One region of the Saccharospirillum sp. ABV4_185 genome, then DNA from elsewhere that is predicted to be linked to it. Evidence: predicted binding sites of a transcription regulator. Region 1 holds the regulator's gene; the other holds the start of a gene.
The links. Region 1 encodes FNR, which switches genes on or off when oxygen is low (the NO sensors DNR and NnrR bind a similar motif). Its sites were predicted from a motif close to TTGATNTANATCAA; they were not measured.
Positions count from the first base shown of each region.

Region 2: ACXAE6_RS18000 (1,4-dihydroxy-2-naphthoate polyprenyltransferase) is a predicted target of FNR. The motif match lies at 3,590-3,603, and genes of this name have one in related genera.

Region 1 is NZ_JBSWUW010000001.1:2,480,333-2,490,570, forward strand. It holds gene ACXAE6_RS11650 (oxidoreductase) at 1-1,141, shown strand, start outside; gene ylqF (ribosome biogenesis GTPase YlqF) at 1,208-2,071, shown strand; gene ACXAE6_RS11660 (DUF262 domain-containing protein) at 2,193-3,254, shown strand; gene ACXAE6_RS11665 (MAE_28990/MAE_18760 family HEPN-like nuclease) at 3,256-3,876, shown strand; gene ACXAE6_RS11670 (histone deacetylase family protein) at 3,933-4,856, opposite strand; gene ACXAE6_RS11675 (bifunctional acetate--CoA ligase family protein/GNAT family N-acetyltransferase) at 4,930-7,578, shown strand; gene nudC (NAD(+) diphosphatase) at 7,590-8,420, shown strand; gene ccoM (cytochrome c oxidase subunit CcoM) at 8,375-8,521, opposite strand; gene fnr (fumarate/nitrate reduction transcriptional regulator Fnr) at 8,628-9,368, opposite strand; gene ttcA (tRNA 2-thiocytidine(32) synthetase TtcA) at 9,483-10,238, opposite strand, start outside.
Region 2 is NZ_JBSWUW010000002.1:176,013-186,250, forward strand. It holds gene bfr (bacterioferritin) at 1-50, opposite strand, end outside; gene bfr (bacterioferritin) at 53-529, opposite strand; gene ACXAE6_RS17990 (family 8 glycosyl hydrolase) at 830-2,041, shown strand; gene ACXAE6_RS17995 (nucleotidyltransferase family protein) at 2,085-2,627, shown strand; gene ACXAE6_RS18000 (1,4-dihydroxy-2-naphthoate polyprenyltransferase) at 2,624-3,529, opposite strand; gene ACXAE6_RS18005 (DUF2750 domain-containing protein) at 3,676-4,059, shown strand; gene ACXAE6_RS18010 (DMT family transporter) at 4,071-5,012, shown strand; gene ACXAE6_RS18015 (dihydrofolate reductase family protein) at 5,101-5,634, shown strand; gene ACXAE6_RS18020 (bile acid:sodium symporter family protein) at 5,751-6,629, opposite strand; gene ACXAE6_RS18025 (hypothetical protein) at 6,774-7,145, shown strand; gene ACXAE6_RS18030 (2OG-Fe(II) oxygenase) at 7,159-7,806, opposite strand; gene iscR (Fe-S cluster assembly transcriptional regulator IscR) at 8,071-8,592, shown strand; gene ACXAE6_RS18040 (aminotransferase class V-fold PLP-dependent enzyme) at 8,589-9,758, shown strand; gene sufB (Fe-S cluster assembly protein SufB) at 9,788-10,238, shown strand, end outside.

The DNA of each region.
Region 1 (10,238 bases):
CACGCCGGACGTGGCCGAGCGCATCGTTGCCAGCGGCCAGGCGGATATGGTGTCGATGGCGCGCCCCTTCCTGGCCGACAGCGATTTCGTCAATAAGGCCGAGGCCGGCGATGCCGATGCCATCAACACCTGCATCGCTTGTAACCAGGCTTGTCTCGATCATGTGTTTGAGCTGAAACCGGCGTCCTGTCTGGTTAATCCGCGCGCCGGCCGGGAAACGGAACTGAATTATCTGCCGACCGACAAGGTCAAGCGTGTTGCCGTGGTCGGTGCCGGCCCCGGTGGATTGTCAGCGGCGACGGTGGCAGCGCAGCGCGGTCACAAGGTGACGCTGTTCGATGAGCACGATGTAATCGGCGGCCAGTTCAATCTGGCCCGGCGTATTCCCGGCAAGGAAGAATTCAGCGAGACGTTGCGCTACTTCCGGACTCAACTGGAACGGTTGGGTGTCGAGCAGGAGCTGGGTCGCAAGGTTGGCGCTGATGAACTGGCGGCCTTTGATGAAGTGATCGTCGCCACCGGCATCGTACCGCGCACGCCGGTCATTGAGGGTATCGATCATCCATCGGTGGTGTCTTACGTCGATCTGGTTTCCGGCAAGGTCGCACCCGGCAAGAAAGTCGCCATTGTCGGCGCCGGTGGTATTGGTTTCGACGTTGGCGAAGTGCTGGTTCATGGCGAGCATAGCCCGAGCCTGGATATCGAGGCCTTCGCGCGTGAATGGGGTGTCGATTTCAGTGTCGCCGGCCGCGGTGGGCTGATCGCACCGCAGCCTGAACCGAGCCCGCGTCAGGTCTGGCTGTTGCAGCGCAAGTCATCGAAGCTGGGTAAAAACCTCGGCAAGACCACCGGCTGGGTGCATCGCGCTACTCTGAAACAGAAGGGCGTCGAATTTCTCTCTGGTGTTGACTACCAGCGTATCGATGATGAGGGTCTGCATATTCTGGTTGATGGCGAAGCCAGGACACTGCCGGTCGACCAAATCGTCATCTGCGCCGGCCAGGAATCGCGTCTTGATTTGTTTGAGGCATTGGAAGCCGCTGGCAAAAGCTCACATCGCATCGGCGGCGCCTTCAAGGCGGGCGAACTGGATGCCAAGCGCGCCATTCGCCAGGGCGCAGAAGTAGCGGCTGAGCTGTAATACCTAAGCCGGCCAAACAGGCCGGCTGTGTTACACTGCGCGCCTTTCATTCAGCCAGAGATTTTCATGGCCAAGATTAATTGGTTTCCCGGCCATATGGCCAAGGCACGACGTCAGATCGGCGAGTTGATGCCGAAGATTGATGTGGTTATCGAAATCCTCGACGCCCGCCTGCCACAGTCCAGCATGAACCCCATTCTCGGCCAGGTGCGCGGCGATAAGCCGGTGGTGCGCCTGCTGTCGAAAGTCGATCTGGCCGACCCGGATATCACCGAAGCCTGGCGTCGTCATTTCAGCGAAGAGCACAATATCAGCGTATTGCCGCTGGAAATCACCGACCGTCGTCAGATCAAACGCGTGCCCGATCTGTGCCGTAAGCTGGCGCCATACAGAGGCGGCGTCGGCAAACCGGTGCGCGCTTTGGTGATGGGCATTCCCAATGTCGGTAAGTCGACTTTATTGAACGGTCTCGCTGGTAGGCGTATTGCCAAGGTCGGTGACGAACCGGCCGTCACCCGCCGTCAACAACGCATCCAGATCGCCGATGATTTCACACTGATGGATACCCCGGGCGTGATGTGGCCATCACCGGACAGCGAAGTCGGTGGTTACCGCTTGGCTGCCTCCGGCGCGATTCGCGACACCGCCGTCGAATACGAAGACATCGCCCTGTTCGCGGTCGACTACCTGATGCAGCGCTATCCAGAGCGCCTGCAAGAGCGCTACAAGCTTAAAGAACTGCCCGAGACTGCGATGGACTGCATGGCCGCCATCGCCCGCCAACGCGCCTGTGCGCCGGGAGGACATGTTGACTGGCATCGTGTCAGTGAGATTGTGCTGAAGGAGTTGCGTGGCGGTGTGTTGGGCAGAATCAGTCTGGAAGAGCCCGGTCGGGAAGTGCCGTATCGAGAACTTAGCATTGATGCTTGAAAGTTCTAGCTGCGTAGTGTTTTCTTGTGTCATAGGAAGAAAGTTAAAAACATAGAATAACTTCATCTTTCGAAACGTATGACTTCGCCTATTCATCTTCTTATATATAAGGAGACACCTGATGTCTGAGAATGACTTTCTTGATAGAGAAATAAGAACAACAGCAGTCGATTTTTCATTTGGCGAACTTTTAAATCTACATAATGAAAATGAAGTTGTGATTAGACCAGAATATCAGCGGCTATTCAGGTGGACATATGAACAGCGCTCTAGGTTAATTGAGTCAATTGTATTAGGTTTACCGATTCCACCAATCTTTTTGATTGAAGGTGAGGAAGGTATATTGGAACTGATAGATGGTCTCCAGAGGACCAGTTCAGTTCTACAGTTTCTAAACCATGAAGCGATTGAGGAGCCCGAGCTCAGGCTTTTAGGGTGTGATATTGTAAAAGAACTAAATGGTAAGGTTTTTTCGGATTTACCGTTATCAGTCCGATTAAAAATAAAGCGTTCACCTATTAGAGCAACTATTATTAACAAATCAGGGGATGCGTTTGTTAAATATGAAATGTTTAAACGATTGAATACTGGTGGGTCATTATTGTCTGCTCAAGAAATTAGAAACTGCAGTTCTAGAATGGTTCAAGGTGGCAGTGAATTTTATGATGCAATTCAAGATATGGCGAACTATCCTAGCTTTTCAAAGTCCATAACTCGACTCCCTGAAACTTTTAAAGAGAAAAGGGGGGATGAAGAATTAGTTCTTAGGTTTTTTGCAGTCACTTTATTCCGAAATATGTACCACGGTAATATTGAAGAGTGGCTAGATTCAATTATGGAATCCATACTATTTTCAGAGGTGGAATTCGATTTGGCAATTCAAAGACCAAATTTTGAAAGGGTTTTTAACTTAATCGAATTAAAATTGGGTGAATCTGCATTTACTAGATTCACAGAAGATGGAGAGTCAACAGGCCGATTGGCTCCTGCGTACTATGAGGCTGCGGTTTGTGCGTTTTCAGATTGTTTTGATTGTGTAAAAAATCTTGAGCCTGGCGATGTTCGAGCGAGACTAATGGCTGCTTATTCTGATAAAAAATTTCTTGAGTCAACAGGCCCAGGAGCCAATACAATTCCAAAGTTAGAGCAAAGAATTCAAGTGGTTTCGGAGTATTTCTCCTAACATGAGCGTATTGGATGATGTGATTCGGGACCTTTCATGGAGAGAGTCAGAGATTTCCTCTATGCGAATATTGCTTGTTTCTACATCTGTTTCAAAAGTCCAAAAATCTGCATTGTTAAGAGCAGCATGGGCGATTTTGTACGCGCACTATGAGGGGTTCTGTAAAAATATATTAACTGCATATTATGACGATATATGTTCAATGGGGATTCTCAAGTCGAGTTTACCCGGAGCGACAAAGTTTTTGGCTTTGAGAAGTACAATAAAAGCTCTAAGAGGGCTAAGTGATGAGGAATTTTTAAACGAACTTGAAAATTTTCAGAAGCATCATGTCGAAATTCCTGCAGATTTTCCTGATGTAGATACACAGTCAAACTTATGGCCGAATGTCTTAATAGAGTTGCTTGAGTTTGCCGATTTGTCTTCAAGTAAAGTTCAAGAGCATAGAGTTAAGTTAAAAACACTTGTGGCTCGAAGAAATAAAATCGCGCATGGAGAAGATAATTTCATCCCAGAGTTCGAGTATTATAAAACTTATGAAGACGTAGTTTATGATGTTATTTACGATCTTATATATCAAGTTCAAACACGGCTTAAAAAGCCGCCATTTAATAAAGCATAGCTACCGAAATATATCTTTATTCTACAGTTTGTCAGGAATTGATATTTAATAATTGTTTATTCCATCAACGCCCGTATATGCACCTCAGCGCTGTCAGCCAGCGCCTTGAGGTGATAACCCCCTTCCAGCATCGAGACGATGCGCCCGTCGCAGACTTCCTCGGCCACCTCGACGATGCGCCGGGTGATCCAGTCGTAGTCTTCGGTTTGCCAGTTCAACTGACCCATTGGGTCGAGCGTATGGGCATCGAAGCCGGCGGAGATAAAAATCATCTCCGGTTGGTGTTCTAACAAGGCCGGTTTCCAGCGCGCTTCCCAGTCGGCTTTTAGATCGTCGGCGGTGGCGAAGGTGATTTGCGGCGACAGCACGATGTGCGGATGCTCGCTGGCCCAGTGCGAATTCGGGTAGAACGGATGCTGGAAGCTGGAGCAGACCAGGATTTCCGGCCGGCTTTCGAAGGCTTCGATGGTGCCGTTGCACTGGTGGACATCGAAGTCGATGATGGCGACGCGTTTCAGGCCGTGCTCGGCGATGGCGTGAGCCGCGGCCACGGCGATGTTGTTGAAGAAGCAGAAACCCATGGTGACGTCGGGTTCGGCGTGGTGGCCGGGCGGGCGGATGGCGCAGAAGGCGCGCTGGTATTCGCCGGCCATAATGGCGTCGACAGCGCCGGTGCCGGCACCGACGGCGCGGTAGGCGGCTTCCCAGGTGTATGGACCCATCAGCGTATCGGGGTCGGCCTGAATCAGGCCGTGTTTCGGGCTGATGCGGTCGAGCTGTTCGATGTAGATATCGCTGTGCACGCGGCGCACAGTTTCCGGGCCATCGAGGCGGGCCTCGCGAACAATCAGTTGGTTGACCAGGCCGGTTTCATCGAGCCGGTTGAGGATGGCTTCGAGGCGCTGCGGCGATTCCGGATGACCTTCGCCCATGTCGTGCAGCTGGCAAACCGGATGCTGGATGAGCGCTGTTCGAGTCATGCGGACGGTCCATTGAAAGGCAAGGCAGTATAAGGCTAGTCTTGTCGCGATTCATCCCGACTTTGGTGGTACCGTGCCCGACCTCAGTGCTTTTTTCCAGCCCAAGAGCGTTGCTGTTCTGGGTGCCTCTGAACGACCCGGCAGTATGGGCGCTGTGGTCACCACCAACTTGAAAGACGCTGGCTTCGAAGGCCGCATTTACGGCGTTAACCTCAAAGGTTACGACAGCGTTTACGGCTTCCCCTGTTATCGCTATGTCCGCCAGATTCCCGACCCGGTTGATCTGGCGCTGATCTGTTTGCCGCCGGAAACTATTTTGCGCGTTTTGCCGCAACTTGGCCGTAAAGGCATTAAGGCAGCGATTATTCTGACTGGCGGCCTGTCGCGGCGTCTGGCGGTGGAACAGAAACGCCGTCACCAGCGTATTGAAGAGCTGGCGCGCGAGCTGAATATCCGCGTGCTCGGCCCGCATTGTCTGGGTGTGCTGGTGCCGGATGCGCACCTGAATGCGAGTTTCGCGCATCTGAATGCGCAACCGGGGCGTTCGGCTTATGTCGGTCATTCGGCGGCGCTGGGTTCGGCCTTGTTGGATTGGGCCGGAGCCCGTGGTATTGGCTTCTCGCACTTTCTGACTGCCGGTTCCAGCGCCGATCTGCGCATCTCCGACATCGTCGATCACCTGTCCACCGATCGCCGCGTGCGCGCCATTCTGATTCATCTGGAGCAGATCCGTGACGCCAACCGTTTGTTGATTGCCATGCGGGCGGCGGCGCGTTCGAAAAAGGTGCTGGCGATCCGCACTCAGGTACAGGACAAATTACCGCCGGGCCTGATCGACCGCCGCGCCGTGGATGACGAATTCTTCGCCCGCGCCGGTGTGCTGCAGGTCGATAGCGTCGATGGTTTGTTCAGCGGCCTGGAGGTGCTGTCGCGGGCGCGGCCGTTGCACCGCCCTAACCTGGCCATCGTCAGCAATGGCCTGGGTCCGGCGATGCTGGCACGGCAGCAGTTGCAGGCGCTCGGTGGACAGTTGGCGCCGGTCGACAAGGTCAGCGAACGGCTGACCGATCTGTGGTATGCCGACGAAACCGGCTACAACCCGGCCATCCTGCCGGCCAACGCCAGCGGCGACGACTATGTGCGAGTGCTGACTGAGTTGGAAAAGGAAGGCGCCATTGGCGGCATTCTGGTGGTGCACGGCCCCAACCGACGCTCCGACCCGACCGAGGTGTCGAAAAAACTGTTGCCCTGGGTTAAACGCAGCCGGCGACTGGTGCTGACCTGCTTTTTGGGCGGCGTCAGTATTGGGCCGGCCCGAGCCGCCTTTGATGCCGCTGGCCTGCTGAATTTCGATTCGCCCAACGACGCCGTCGAGGCGTTTTTTACGCTGGCCAAACATGAAATGGCGCAAGAACGCCTGCGTGAGACGCCAACGTCCATGGCGCTGGGTTTTCAGCCCGATCGCGACCAGGCGTTACAGCTGTTCCGTCAGGCAGAGGAAAACAAACGACGCTATTTCACCTGGGCCGAAGCGCGGATGTTGATGCGGCTTTATGGTTTCCAGATGGTCGATTCCACCTTTGGCGTCGACTTCGACCGGGTGCTGGAACGACTGACCGGGCGCTATTTTCCGGCCTCGCTGCGACTGGTTCATGAAGCCTATTGCTATCCCTTTGCCTACAACGAAACGCCCGCCGAACGTTGGCGTGGTGTGCGTATCGAATTGAATTCTGCGGAAGAATTGCGGCAGGCGCGGGCTGAGCTGGAAGCTGAAAAAGCCGAGCGCTTTCCCAACAGCCGTACGCTTGGTTGGGGCGTACAGCCGATGCGGCGTAAGATCGATCATCTGCAATTCAGTCTGGGTATGACGCGCGATGAAGCCTACGGGCCGTTGATTTTGTTTGGCGAAGGCGGCTCGCGCGCCGATATGCTGGCCGACCGTCAGGTGGCATTGCCGCCGCTCAACGCCAGTCTGGCGCGGCAAATGATTCAGCGCTCACACGGTTATCAGGTTCTGGCTGAGCGTTCTGATCATCTGGAAAAAGATCTGGCGCGTTTGACCCGGGCGTTGAAGACGCTGTCGCAGATGGTCATCGATCTGCCTGAACTGGCCGGGCTGGAAGTGAATATTCTGCTGCAGCCGGGCGAAGAGTTGCTGGTGTTGGGCGTGGCCGCCTGCCGTGGTCCGGCTCAGCGTCCGGCCTTGAATCCCTATCCGAGTGAACTGGTTGAACGTCTGAGCCTGAAAGATGAGCGTTCGGTGCTGATCCGTCCGATTCGCGGTGAAGACGAGCCGTTATTGAAAGCCTTCTTCGGTGGCTTTGACAGCGAAGCCCTGCGTTTGCGCTTTTTCGGCAGCCGGCTGCACTTTGAACATCGAGAACTGGCGACTCTGTGCCAGATCGATTACCGCCGGGAAATGGTCTTTGTGGCGCTCATCGATGGCGCCATCGTCGGTGAAATGCGGCTCTGGACCGATGTGAACACCAACGAGCTGGAGTTCGCCATCATGGTCCTGCCGGCTTATCAGGGCAGCGGTCTGGCCGGTCAGTTGATGCGTAAGACGCTGGATTACGGCCGAGCTCAGGGCGTGGATCGGATCGTGGCGGATGTGTTGGCGGAAAATCAGCCGATGCTCGGTCTTGGCCGGCATTTTGGTTTTAGCGTCGAACCCGACGAAGAAGGCGTGGTTCGGCTAGTCTTGCCGCTGAAAGCGGATTAAGGAGTGCGCTTGTGTTGTATGAATTAGGCCAGCACCGGATTGAACTGCCTGGCTCGGCGCCGGCAGTCCGTTCGGATGACCGGTTATTGCTGTGGCAAGACGGCGAACTGGTCAGTCCGGAGGATAACTGGGTACAACGACGCAGTGATTGGCCGAGCGATCAATTGGTCAGCGAAGAATTTGTTGGCTTGCTCGACGGCCATCCTTATTACACCGCCGAATTGGATAACACCGAAAACTGGCCGAGATTGGGTTTGAGAGACATTGGTCTGCGCAGTGAAACGGCCTTTATGTTGGCGGCGCGAGCTCGTGGTCTGTTGGATTGGCGTCGTCAGCATCGGTTTTGTGGCCAGTGTGGCCAGCCGACAACCAGATTGTCGGGCGAGTCGGCCATGGTCTGTGAGCCCTGCAAGCTGCGCTTTTACCCGCGTGTCAGCCCCTGCGTGATTGTGCTGATTACCCGGGGGCCCCAAGTGCTGCTGGCTCAGGGCGTGCGCCATCGCAGTTCCGGCTGGTACAGCACCCTGGCCGGTTTTGTTGAAACCGGTGAGTCGCTGGAACAGGCGGTACACCGCGAAATCCGCGAGGAAGTCGGCGTCGAGGTAACCAATCTGCGCTATCAGGGCAGTCAGACCTGGCCGTTCCCGCATCAGTTGATGCTCGGCTTCTGGGCCGACTACGCCGGTGGCGACATCGTTCCGGAACCGGGTGAAATTGCTGATGCGCAGTGGTTTCACGTCGACCAGCTGCCGCAATTCCCGCCCGGTTTTTCCATTGCCGGCTATATGATCGAGGCTTACCGGCGTTCCTGGTCGTCCGTTGAGGCGCCATTTTCCGGGTGAGCGCGTAAGTCTTGGCGCACGAACCAGGCAATGCCGCCGAAGAAGGCGAACATCAAACCCACGGTGACTAAGCCAGCGATAACTACAGTGTCGAAATACATGGTTGGAACCCCTTGGACTGGAGGATGCGTTCAGTCTAGGGGAGGTCGGGGAGGGGCTATTGATGTGGATCAAGGCCGCGCCGGCGGCCAGTTGATCCAGATCAATTCAGGCGCTGATGCCCAGTTCCAGGCGCTCGCAATCGGCCAGAGAGGCCATTTGCGTCAGCGCATCGAGATCGACGATTTCGATATCCCGCGCACTGCTGCTATCGGCCAGGATGCCCTGGCGCTGAAAACGGGTGAAGACGCGGCTGACGGTCTCTACCGCCATGCCCAGATAGTTGGCAATGTCACTGCGCGCCATGGTCAACCGGAACTGGGTACCGGAGTAGCCGCGGCGGCGGAAACGGGCAGCGAGGTTGAGCAGGAAGGAGGCGATGCGTTCCTCGGCGCTCTTCTTGCTCAGCAGCAACATCATTTGTTGGTCTTCACGCAGTTCGCGCCCCATCAAACGCAGCAGTTGGCGACGCAACTCTGGCAACTGGCCCGATAACGCATCCAGACGATCAACCGGAATTTCACAGACGTTGGTGGTTTCCAGGGCGCGGGCCGAGGCTGGGTAAACCGGAGAGTCGTAGGCGTCCAGGCCAACCAGTTCGCTGGCCAGATGGAAACCGGTGATCTGTTCATCACCTTCCTGAGTCAGCGTATAGGTTTTAACGGTACCGGTCCGTACAGCAAAGACCGAATTGAAAGGTTCACCCTGCGCAAACAGTAACTCGCCTTTTTTGATCGGTCGGCCACGGCGGATGATCGCATCCAGTTTATCCATTTCACTGGTTTTCAGTGACAGCGGCAGGCACAACGGATGCAGACTGCAATTGCTGCAGTGAGTGGTCAGCGACATCGTTTCTCTCCCGTCCAAGGGTGGGATAATCACCTTCCTACAGCCAGAGTAGAACGCCGATTATCTGTTGTTCGCCATCTTAGCCGAAACCGTCGTGCTGTACAGGGTTGTGGCTCAATCGTCGTTCGGCGGAACCCAGGTATTGACGCGGGTTTGCGCCATTGGGCTGTACTCACTGCCTTCATTAACCGGCGCTAATGGGATGCCCGTCGCCTGTAGCGATAGAAAATCGAATTGCTCACGGTCCGCCAGTTGGGACGGTGCGATGTTCTGGATGGACCGAAAAATATTTTCGACTCGACCGGGATGCTGTTTTTCCCAGTCGCGCAGCATGGCTTTGATGGATTGACGCTGCAGATTGTCCTGCGAACCACAGAGGTTGCATGGAATGATCGGGAATTCCCGCTCGATGGCGTATTGCTCGATATCGCTTTCGCGGCAATAGGCCAACGGCCGGATCAGCACATTGGTGCCGCTGTCGGACAACAGTTTGGGGGGCATGGCTTTCAGCTTGCCGCCGTGAAACATGTTCAGAAACAGCGTTTCCAGAATATCGTCACGATGGTGGCCTAAGGCAACCTTGGTGGCACCGATCTGATCGGCAAAGGCATAGAGCGTGCTGCGTCGCAGCCGCGAGCAGATACCGCAGGTGGTTTTGCCCTCCGGTACCATTTCCTGAACCACGCTGTAAGTATCGCGTTCCAGGATGTGGTAAGGCACGCCCAGGTTTTTCAGGTACTGCGGCAGGATGTGTTCCGGGAAACCCGGTTGTTTCTGATCGAGATTGACCGCCACCAGCTTGAAGTCGACCGGGGCGCTGCGCTGCAGGCTGATCAGGATATCGAGCATGGTGTAGGAATCTTTGCCGCC
Region 2 (10,238 bases), on a different contig from region 1:
TTCGACAGCAGCATGTTCAGAGCGTCGATGATGTTTGCCTTGCCTTTCATGATCAGTCCTCGTCGTTCATCTGCGCTTGCAGGTAGACTTCGATACCCATGGCGCCGATCTGATATTGCTGGGTTTCCACCCAGTCCAGCTGTTCTTCTTCGTCTTCCAGAATTTCGCTCAGCAGATCGCGGCTGACGAATTCCTGGTTTTGTTCGCACACTTCAATGGCTTCGCGCAGTTGCGCGATGGCTTCGATCTGAAAATCGTGATCGGCCTGCAACATTTCTTCGGTGTGTTCACCGATCATCAATCGATTCAGTTTTTGCAGATTGGGCAGACCTTCCAGAAACAGGATGCGTTCGATCAGTTCATCAGCCTGCTTCATGTCTTTGATGGATTTTTTGTAGTTGGCTTCGTTAAGCCGCTCCAGGCCCCAGTTTTTGTACATGCGGGCGTGCAGGAAATAGTGGTTGATCGCCGTCAGTTCGGTGGTCAACACCTTGTTCAGTTGTTCGATGATGCGGCTATCGCCTTTCACGATGGTCGCCTCCGGTTGGTATGAAGTTGGCCGCAGTATAGCGATGTCGATCAGCGTTTTGGTAGGTTGGAGGGTTAAAACTTTTTACATTTTGTTACAGATGGGAAGGGATGTCTTTTGCGAAAGGAAGCAAGGTTGGTTTGCAATCGATGCTGATTTGCATCAACGCTTAAAAGCTAACTTCTTTGTTACCTTAAAGGTGCACAATAGTCAGCTTGATAACTGGGTTTTGAGTACTGAGGAATCGCTATGCAGATCGGTCAAATTTGGCGGTCTTGTCGTCAATCAGGGTTTTTGGGTGTGTTTTTGGTACTGGTCACCTGGGCAACAACGGCATTGGCCCAACCGCTGTTGCCCTTTCCACAGCATCAGACTTATGCCGCAGGTAGTTTACAACCATCGCGTTGGAGTCAGGCGCAACAGGATCGTCATGTGCTTGAGTTTTACCGCCAGTGGAAGGCGGATTATCTGGTCGCCGTGCACAGCGACGATGGTCTGCCTCAGTACCGAGTCAGCTTTGGTTCGCAAAATCCTGGCCGTACCGTTTCCGAAGGGCAGGGTTATGGCATGTTGATTGTCGCTTTGATGGCGGGCGCTGATCCTGAGGCACGCTCGCTGTTCGATGGCCTCTGGCGCTTTGCCCGTGCCTGGCCCAGCGATATCGATTCGCGGCTGATGGGCTGGCAGATTCCCATTGATGAAGAAGAGGGTAACGACAGCGCTTTTGATGGCGATGCCGATATTGCCTACGCCCTTTTGTTGGCTTCGCGCCAGTGGCCGGATGGCGACTATCTGGCGGCGGCCAAGGAGGTGCTGGACGGCTTGCTTGCCAGTGCTGTTGGCCCGGACAGCGATCTGCCCACCTTTGGTGATTGGGTAGAGCCGGACGGCGAGGAATACAACCAATGGGGCACCCGCACCTCGGATTTTATGCCCGCTCATTTTCGCGCTTTTGCTGCCGTGACCGACGAACCGCGCTGGCTTGATGTCCGCGACCGCGTTTTGGAGGTGGCGCTGGCGCTGCAACAACAAGAAGCACCGCGCAGTGGTCTGTTGCCGGATTTTGCAGTCGTTGATCAGCACGGCCAGGTCTATGCGTCACCGCCGAATTATCTGGAAACCAGTTACGACGGCCACTACTTTTTTAATGCCGGGCGGGACCCCTGGCGCTTGGGAACCGAAGCCTTGCTCAGTGGCGAGCCGCGTGCCCGACAACTGGCTGCCGGCATTGCTGGTGGCATGCGTCGCATCACCGATGCGGATCCTGCACAGATGCAATCCGGTTATTTGCTCAGTGGTCTGCCGATTCCCTATGAAACCGAAAACAGCAGCTTCTTTATGGCACCGGTCGGTGTTGGCGCCATGCTGTTGGCAGACGGTCAGGATTGGTTGGACGATCTGTATCAAGCGGTTTACCAGCGCCACCAGGATTACTACGAAGACAGCGTCACCTTGCTCTGCCTGTTGGTAATGACCGGTAACTATTGGGACCCGGTCACTGCCACTCAGTAATTGTTGGTGTTATGAATTTGACGGAGCAGAGGCAGTCGTCTTAATGAATACCGAACCATTGCTTCGCTGGCTTGAACAGGATTCAGCGCGCATGGCGGCTTTGCATGTTGCCGCCGAGCTGAATCTGCCGGACTGGTGTCTGGCCGCTGGCTTTGTACGCAATCTGGTTTGGGACCGGTTGCACGCTTATCAGCGCGCCACGCCCTTAACCGATCTGGATTTAATTTATTTCGACGCGACTCATACCGATGAACAGCACGACCGAGCATTGGAAGTTCGCTTAAAGGCTGATCAGGAAGCACCCTGGTCGGTGAAAAATCAGGCCCGGATGCATCGTCGCAATGGCGATGCGCCTTACCGTTCAACCGCCGATGCCATGAGTTATTGGGTGGAAGTGGAGACCGCCGTCGGCGTGCGCCTGAATGACACTGGCGAGATCGAGTTGATCGCGCCCTTAGGGCTGGATTCGCTGATGAATGGTTATCTCAGCCTGAATCCCAAGCGGCCCAAGCCGGAAGTCTTTGCGCAACGTCAAGCGGAAAAATTCTGGTTAACGACCTGGCCGCAGTTGAAGGTTCGAATTTAAACCAGCGCCAACAGCAACAGCACAATGGCGATCAATAAACTGACTCTGAGTTCGTACTGAGCGGTGTGTGCCAACAAGGCATTGAGTTCACTGCCCCGATAGCGGCGCAGTTGATGATCCAGCTGCCAGGCCCAGTACAAGCTGGGTAGTAAGGCTACGGGCACTAACAGCGGTAAATGGCTGAGCCCGGCGGCCACCAACGCCAGTACCAAGGGGCTGACTAAGGCGGCCCTGTACAACCAATGGGCGCCTTTGGGTCCGAGCCGAACCGCCAGGGTGATTTTGCCGCTGCGACGATCGGTATCGATATCGCGGATGTTATTGACCATCAAAATAGCGCAGCAGGGTAAGCCGACCATCAAACCGACCCAGAGACTGGCGATGTGCCATTGTTCGGCTTGCAGCCAGTAGCAGCCGATCACCGCCACCAGGCCAAAGAAAATCAGCACCGCCACTTCACCCAAACCATGGTTGGCCAGCGGCCAGGGACCGGCGGAATAAGCCAGAGCGGCGATGATGGAGGCCATCCCCGCCAGCGTCAGTGGCCAGCCGCCGGCGATAACCAAGGGTGTTCCCGTCAGCAAACAAAACGACAGACAAACCCACAGCGCGCGGCGCATATGCGCAGGCGAAATCAGCCCGCTCTGGGTGACGCGGGTCGGTCCGAGTCGCTCGCCGGTGTCGACACCGCTTTCGGCGTCGAACAGATCGTTGGCCAGGTTGACCAGAATTTGTAATCCCAGCGCGCAGAGCAGCGCCAACAACGCCAGTGTCGGGTTGAAGTGGCCGTGATAAATGGCCAGGGCGACCGCCGCTATGATGGGCGCAACGGCCGCTGGCAAGGTGCGCGGCCGCGCCGCCAGTAACCAGGGATTGGTACGATCTTTGGTTTGGACCGTCATGCCGAAGGATTCCTCACGGAGATTTATGCCGCCATGCTAACGCAAAACCGCTGTCGTCGGCTGACCTGGCTCAAGCTCTGGTGCAATGCGTGCGGCGACCTGAGGCGGCGTCTTTGTTATGATGCCGGTTTTTGATGGATGCCTTTATGACACAGTCTCCCAGCCAGCAACAACTCGATACAGTGCCCACCTTGCCCGCTGAAGCACGCTACGATTTTCTAGTGCGTTCGGTATTGGCAAATGAACAGGTCTGGACACTGCGTGGTGACGACGGCACGGTGCTGATGTCCTGCGATGGCGATGACTGTTTGCCGATCTGGCCGCATGCCGAATTTGCCCAGCAGTGGGCCAGTGGTGACTGGGCCGATTGCCAACCCTTAGCCATTGATCTGGCGGCCTGGCTGGAACGCTGGTTGCCCGGATTACAGGAAGACGGTTTGGCGCTGGCGGTATTCCCCGGCAAAAAAGAAGAAGGCATTGTCCTGGAACCGCTGGAGTTTCTTGAGCTGCTGTCTGCCGGTCAGGATTAAGCGGGCGCGCTGTGTCGCCATCGCCCGAGGTAAAGCGCCGAGTCGATAACACGGGCGTCGCCATCGCTGTCATCCTGGCGACCGGTTTTTTCCTCGCCCTGGGCGATGCGGTGATCAAGGGCATCAGCACGCACTTTACGCTGTGGCAGATTTTCACCCTGCGTTCGCTGTTGGTATTACCCGTTTTGGCGGTGGCGTTGCGTTGGCGTACCAAAGCCCTGGCGTTGTGGCCCAAGCGGCCGGGATGGACCCTGGTGCGCAGCGCCTTGCTCAGCGCCATGTGGATCGCCTATTACACCTCGCTGCTCTACGTTGAGCTGTCGATTGCCTCGGCGGTTTATTATTCCTCGCCCATCTTTATAACGCTCTTTGCCGCCTTGTTGCTCGGCGATAACGTTGGTCGCGCCGGTTGGTTTGCTGTTGTGCTGGGCGCTGTTGGTGTCTTGTTGATCCTGCAGCCGACTGCCTCGGCTCTTAACCTCTATAGCTTGCTGCCCTTGGCCTCGGCACTGGCCTATGCCCTGGCGATGATACTGACGCGTGCGCAATGCGCCGACGAAGAACCGCTGCTGTTGTCGATCTGGCTGAATCTGGTGATGTTGTTGCTCGGCATCGGTTTCAGCCTTGTACTGAGCCAGACTTCACCCGCTTCCCTGAGCGCAGCGCACGCTTTTTTGTTCGGTGCCTGGGGTGCCATGGATGTGCTGCAGTGGGCGGCCATGGCCTTGCTGGCGGTCGCCATTATTGTTGGCAGTGTTGGTGCGGCGGTGGCTTATCAATTGGGCCGCCCGACCACCGTTGCCACCTTCGATTTTGCCTATGTCGCCTTTGCCACCGCCTGGGGTGCGCTGCTGTTTCACGAAGTGCCTGGACCGATCGCGAGTGTGGGAATCGTGCTGATCGCAGCGGCTGGTTTGCTCGCAGTGCGCAGCCGTGGTGTCGAATCAAGCTGAGGTTTGTTCTGTTCGCTTAATCCGGTCCGTTTCTGTCCCAATGCCTCGCTAAACTGCCTCGCTCTGTTCACCAAAAGTGAGGCTCACTATGCAAACAGCAGTGTTTATTGCCACCAGCCTGGACGGTTATATCGCCCGACCCGATGGCGCTCTGGATTGGTTATTGCGACCGGAGTATTCGCCTGATGGGGAAGACTTCGGCTACGCCGATTTTATCGCCACCGTCAGCTGTGTGGTCATGGGGCGGCACACCTTCGAGCAGGTGCTGAGCTTTGACGACTGGTTTTATCACGGCAAGCGCGTCGTGGTGATCTCACGCAGCAAAGCAGCGGTGCCCGAAGGCTTTGCGCATGATGCCGAAAGTTTTGTCGGCTCGCTGGATGACCTGATGCAGCAGTTGCAGGAGCAGGGCGAAACGCGGCTGTACGTCGATGGCGGCCAGTTGATTCAGTCCTGTCTCAGTGTCGACTTAATTGACGAAATGATCATCACCCGGGTGCCGGTGTTGCTCGGTTCCGGACGGCCACTCTTTGGCGCCTTGCCCGCCGACCGAAAGTTCCAGCATCAGCACACCCAGGCTTACGCCAACGGTCTGGTGCAGTCGCATTATCGACGGCGTTAGCCGTCGCCGAGTTTCTGAGCCAGCCATTTGCAGGCGCTGTTTTGTTGTGACTCCAGCTGTCGGTGCGCCAGCAGAGATGCCACTGGCCGGCCATTCAGTTCAATCCTTGCTGCTGATCAGGCGTTGGCGGGCTTGGCGGCCGTCTGTGCATCGCGATAGCGCACCCAGGCCACATAACCGAAGCCGGGCAGGTTCATCAGCACGCCATAGATCAGCGGCACCACGGCCAAGGCTGGTTGCTGCATCAGGCTGATGGCCACCAGCAAAGCAGTGCCTGCGTTTTGAATACCCACTTCGACTGCCAGCGTGCGGGTTTGTGCTACTGGCAGACGCAGTCGGGCGGCAATCCAGCCAGCGGCCAGCATGGCGACGCACGACAACAGCAGCACCGCCAGTGCCTGGGTCGGGTTCAGCAGCCGGGTCCAGTTGGTGATGATCAGGCCCAGCACCACCAGCAACATCAAGCCGGTGCCGATCCGTTTGCACCAGGGTTCCAGTTGATCCGCCAGTCGACCGGCCCAGTGGCGAATGGCCATGCCCAGCAACACCGGTACCAGGGTGACTGCCAGCAGTTGTTTGATGGTGGTGGCGATCGGTAATTGCAGGTCGACCCAGTCGCCACCCGCCTGAGCCAGGTAAAGACCAAACAACAGCGGCAGCGTGAAGGGCACCAGCAAGCTGCTGATGGCGGTCAGGCTGATGCTCAGCGCTACCTCGCCATGAGCGAGATAGGCAAACAGATTCGAGGTAGCGCCGCCGGGGCACAGCGACAGTAAAAACAGACCGGCGGCTGTGGCCCCATCCAGACGCAGCACGGCGATAACCACCAGCGCCAAGGCGGGCAGCAACAGCATCTGTAACGCCAAACCCAATAACGGCAGCGCCGGTGCTTGCAGCACCTTGATAAAATGCTGGCGGGTTAGACCCAGGCCCATCGCCAGCATAATGAAGGCGAGCACCAGTGGCAGAATGACTTGAGAAAGTGTGGCTGACATCAGTTACAGTCCTTGAGTTATGACAGCGTCAGGCTATACAAACTGGCCGCTACGACCTTGACCTACGGCAAGTGGCGCGATGGTTTTTGTATGGCAGGTTGCTGCCTGACGGTTTATGACAGTCAATAAATTGAGCGAGTTGTTATGTTGATGCAACGCAGCGGCGTTAATTATTTTGCACAAGCCTTGGCGTTTTTTTTTGCGTTGGCGCCGGGTCTGGTCCTGGCGGTAATCGGTGGGCTGGGTACGCTGCAAAGCCTGACGTTTTATGTATTCAGCTATGGTGTCGAGATGAGTCCGGCGGTGCTCGGTGCCACCAGTGTGACGCTGTTACTGCACCCTTTGCTGTTTATGTTGGGGTTTTACTTGAGCCACCGTGGTGGCCGCGTTTTGCTGGGCAAAAGCGCCTGGTTGACGGGAAAGCGCGGATCGCTGTTGTGGCCTGATTGGCGTTATGCGCTGGCGGTCTTGGTTGTTTATCTGCTGCTGATGGGCGTGCGGCTGCTGCTGTCCTGAGCCCGCCGGTCGATCAACGCGCCGGGTCGACCCAGTCGGTCGTGCTGTTGTTGCGGCGAAACCAGCCGGTGATGGAAAAGCGACTGCGATTGGCGGCCAGCACTTCGTGTGGAAATTCCTCGCTGAGAAAAATCACCATGGCGCCGAGGCTGGGTTGCAGTCTGGCCAGTTCGGAATCGTCTTGGTCGTAGAGCACGATCTCGCCGCCATTGGATGAATTCCAGTCTGGGTTCAGGTAGGTGACGGTGGTCAGCACCCGATTGGAACGGCCGCGAAACGCATCCAGATGCTTGCGATAAAAAGCGCCGCTGTCATAGCGGGCGTAATGGCACTCGTAGTCGAACAACCCCAGCAGCAAGCGCCGGTTCAGTTCCACCCGCAAGGCTTCGGTCGCCGCCAGATAGCGCTGTTGAGCGTCGGTGTTTCCGGTCAGCCAGCAGGTGGCATCGCGGCGAATCAACTCATTGGTGTGATGATCCTGGCGACGGCCAATACCCGCCTGGCGCCACTGCTCATCGGGCAGGCGGTGCAAATCCTGCAGCAGATCCAGCGCCAGACCCGATTCCACGCCCAGAGGCAAATAAACCCAACCGGGGCCGCGCAGGCGATCGGCGATCAGGTCGTAATCCCAGACGGGCTGGTCGGCAGGTTGGATGATCAAGGGCGTATCCTCATAAGGGACGGGCGAGCATAGCGGCCGATGACGGTGGGTAAAGCAAAACCTTTTGATCGTGACGATCATTATTGGAACGCCTTTCGACTCGAACAAAGCCCTTGAAAAGCGCCGGCAGGCCCCGAGATAGAGCGGTATAAATAGTTGACTGTTTTACTCGGGTATTTATAATTCGCGCCACTATTGAGGTTGCAACGATCTAAGTTGCAACCAAGGCGGAAATGGAGCCTGGACCCGCACGGGAGCCACCTTATGAGATTAACCACCAAAGGCCGCTACGCGGTCACCGCCATGCTTGACCTGGCGCTGAACCAGCATGCCGGCCCGATCAGCCTGTCCGATATCTCACAGCGACAGGATATTTCGCTGTCCTACCTGGAACAGCTGTTCTCCAAACTGCGTCGTCACGGGCTGGTGACCTCGGTGCGTGGACCGGGTGGAGGTTATCGTCTGGGTCGTCCCAGTGCCGACATCAGCGTCGCTGACGTGGTCGATGCGGTCAGTGAAAGCCTCGATGCCACCCGCTGTAAAGGCAAAACCGGCTGCCAGCAGGGCGAGGTCTGTTTAACGCATCATCTGTGGCAGGACCTCAGTTCCCAGATTCACGATTTTCTCGATGATATTTCCCTGGCCGATCTGGTCGCCCGGCGCGACATCCAATCGGTCAATCAACGTCAGAATTTGTATTTGCAGGAGAGCCAGGGCGAGGTGCCGGTGGACGAGGGCGCTAAGCGCCGGTCCAGCGAAGCGACCATTCTGGCGAGTCAGCTATGAATAACGCACCCATTTATTTTGATTACGCCGCCACCACGCCGGTTGATGAGCGAGTGGCGCAGAAGCTGATGCAGTTTTTGACCCGCGAAGGTCAGTACGGCAACCCGGCGTCGCGCTCCCACCTGCTTGGTTGGCTCGCGGAAGAAGCGGTGGAAGAAGCGCGCAATGAGCTGGCGGAGTTAATCGGAGCCGACAATCGCGAAATCGTCTGGACCAGCGGCGCCACCGAGAGCAACAACCTGGCGTTAAAAGGTGTGGCAGAAAATTTTGCGCCCGATGATTGCCATCTGATCGTCAGCGCTACCGAACACAAAGCCATTCTCGACCCAGCCGAATACCTGCGCAAACAAGGTTACGGTGTGACGGTATTGTCGCCCGATCGCGATGGCGTGATCAGTGCTGCAGCAGTCGCCGAGGCGCTACAGCCCAACACCCGGTTGGTTAGCATTATGGCGGCTAACAATGAAACCGGAGTGTTGAATCCGGTTGCTGAAATCGGTGCCCTGCTGGCCGAACGGGATATCTGGTTTCATATCGACGCCGCTCAGGCGGTGGGCAAAATTCCGGTCGATGTGACGGCCTGGCAGGCGACCTTGTTGTCAATTTCCGGCCATAAATTTTATGCGCCCAAAGGTGTCGGCGCGCTCTATGTGAAGCGTCGTTCGACACTGGAATTAAAAGCTCAGATTCACGGCGGTGGTCACGAACGAGGCATGCGTTCGGGAACGCTGGCGACCCATCAACTGGTCGCCATGGGTGAAGCCGCAAGAATTGCCAGAACCGAACTCGCTGAAGAAGCCGAACGCATCGGCGCCTTACGTGATCGGTTGTGGGCGGGCATCGCCGACCTCGGTGATGTGCACATCAATGGTGGCAATGCGCCGCGCACGCCCGGCCATTTAAATGTGGCCTTTGGTGGCGTCGATGGCGAAGCGCTGATGATGGCGCTGCGCCAATTGGCGGTCAGTACCGGTTCGGCCTGTACCTCCGCCAGCGTTGAACCGTCACATGTTTTAAAAGCCATGGGCCTGGCCGACAGCGTGGCCCACGGTTCGTTGCGTTTCAGCCTGGGACGCTACACAACCACTGCAGAAGTGGATCAGGCCATCGACAGTATTCGTGAAGCCGTGCCGGCGCTGCGTAAGCAGTCGTCGGTGGCTTCCTAAAAGGACGACCGTCCTCCAGGTGATAGACCATGAGTGAAAATATTGAGCAGTATCTGAAATCGGAATACGCCGCGGGTTGGACCACGGATGTTGAATCCTTGACGATTCCACCGGGCCTGAACGAAGACGTTATCCGGCTGATTTCGGCCAAGAAACAGGAACCTGAATGGATGCTCGAGTGGCGTCTACAGGCGTTTCGTGCCTGGCTGGAAATGGAAGAACCGAACTGGGCACACGTGAAATATCCCAAGCCGGATTTTCAGTCGTTGTCCTATTATTCCTCGCCCAAGAGCATGGAAGATCGGCCCAAGTCGCTCGATGAAGTCGATCCAGAATTACTGCGTACCTATGAGAAGCTGGGCATCCCTGTGCACGAGCAGGAAGTGTTGGCCGGTGTTGCCGTCGATATGGTGTTCGACTCGGTCTCCGTAGGCACCACCTTCCGCGAAAAGCTTAAAGATGCCGGGGTGATTTTCTGCT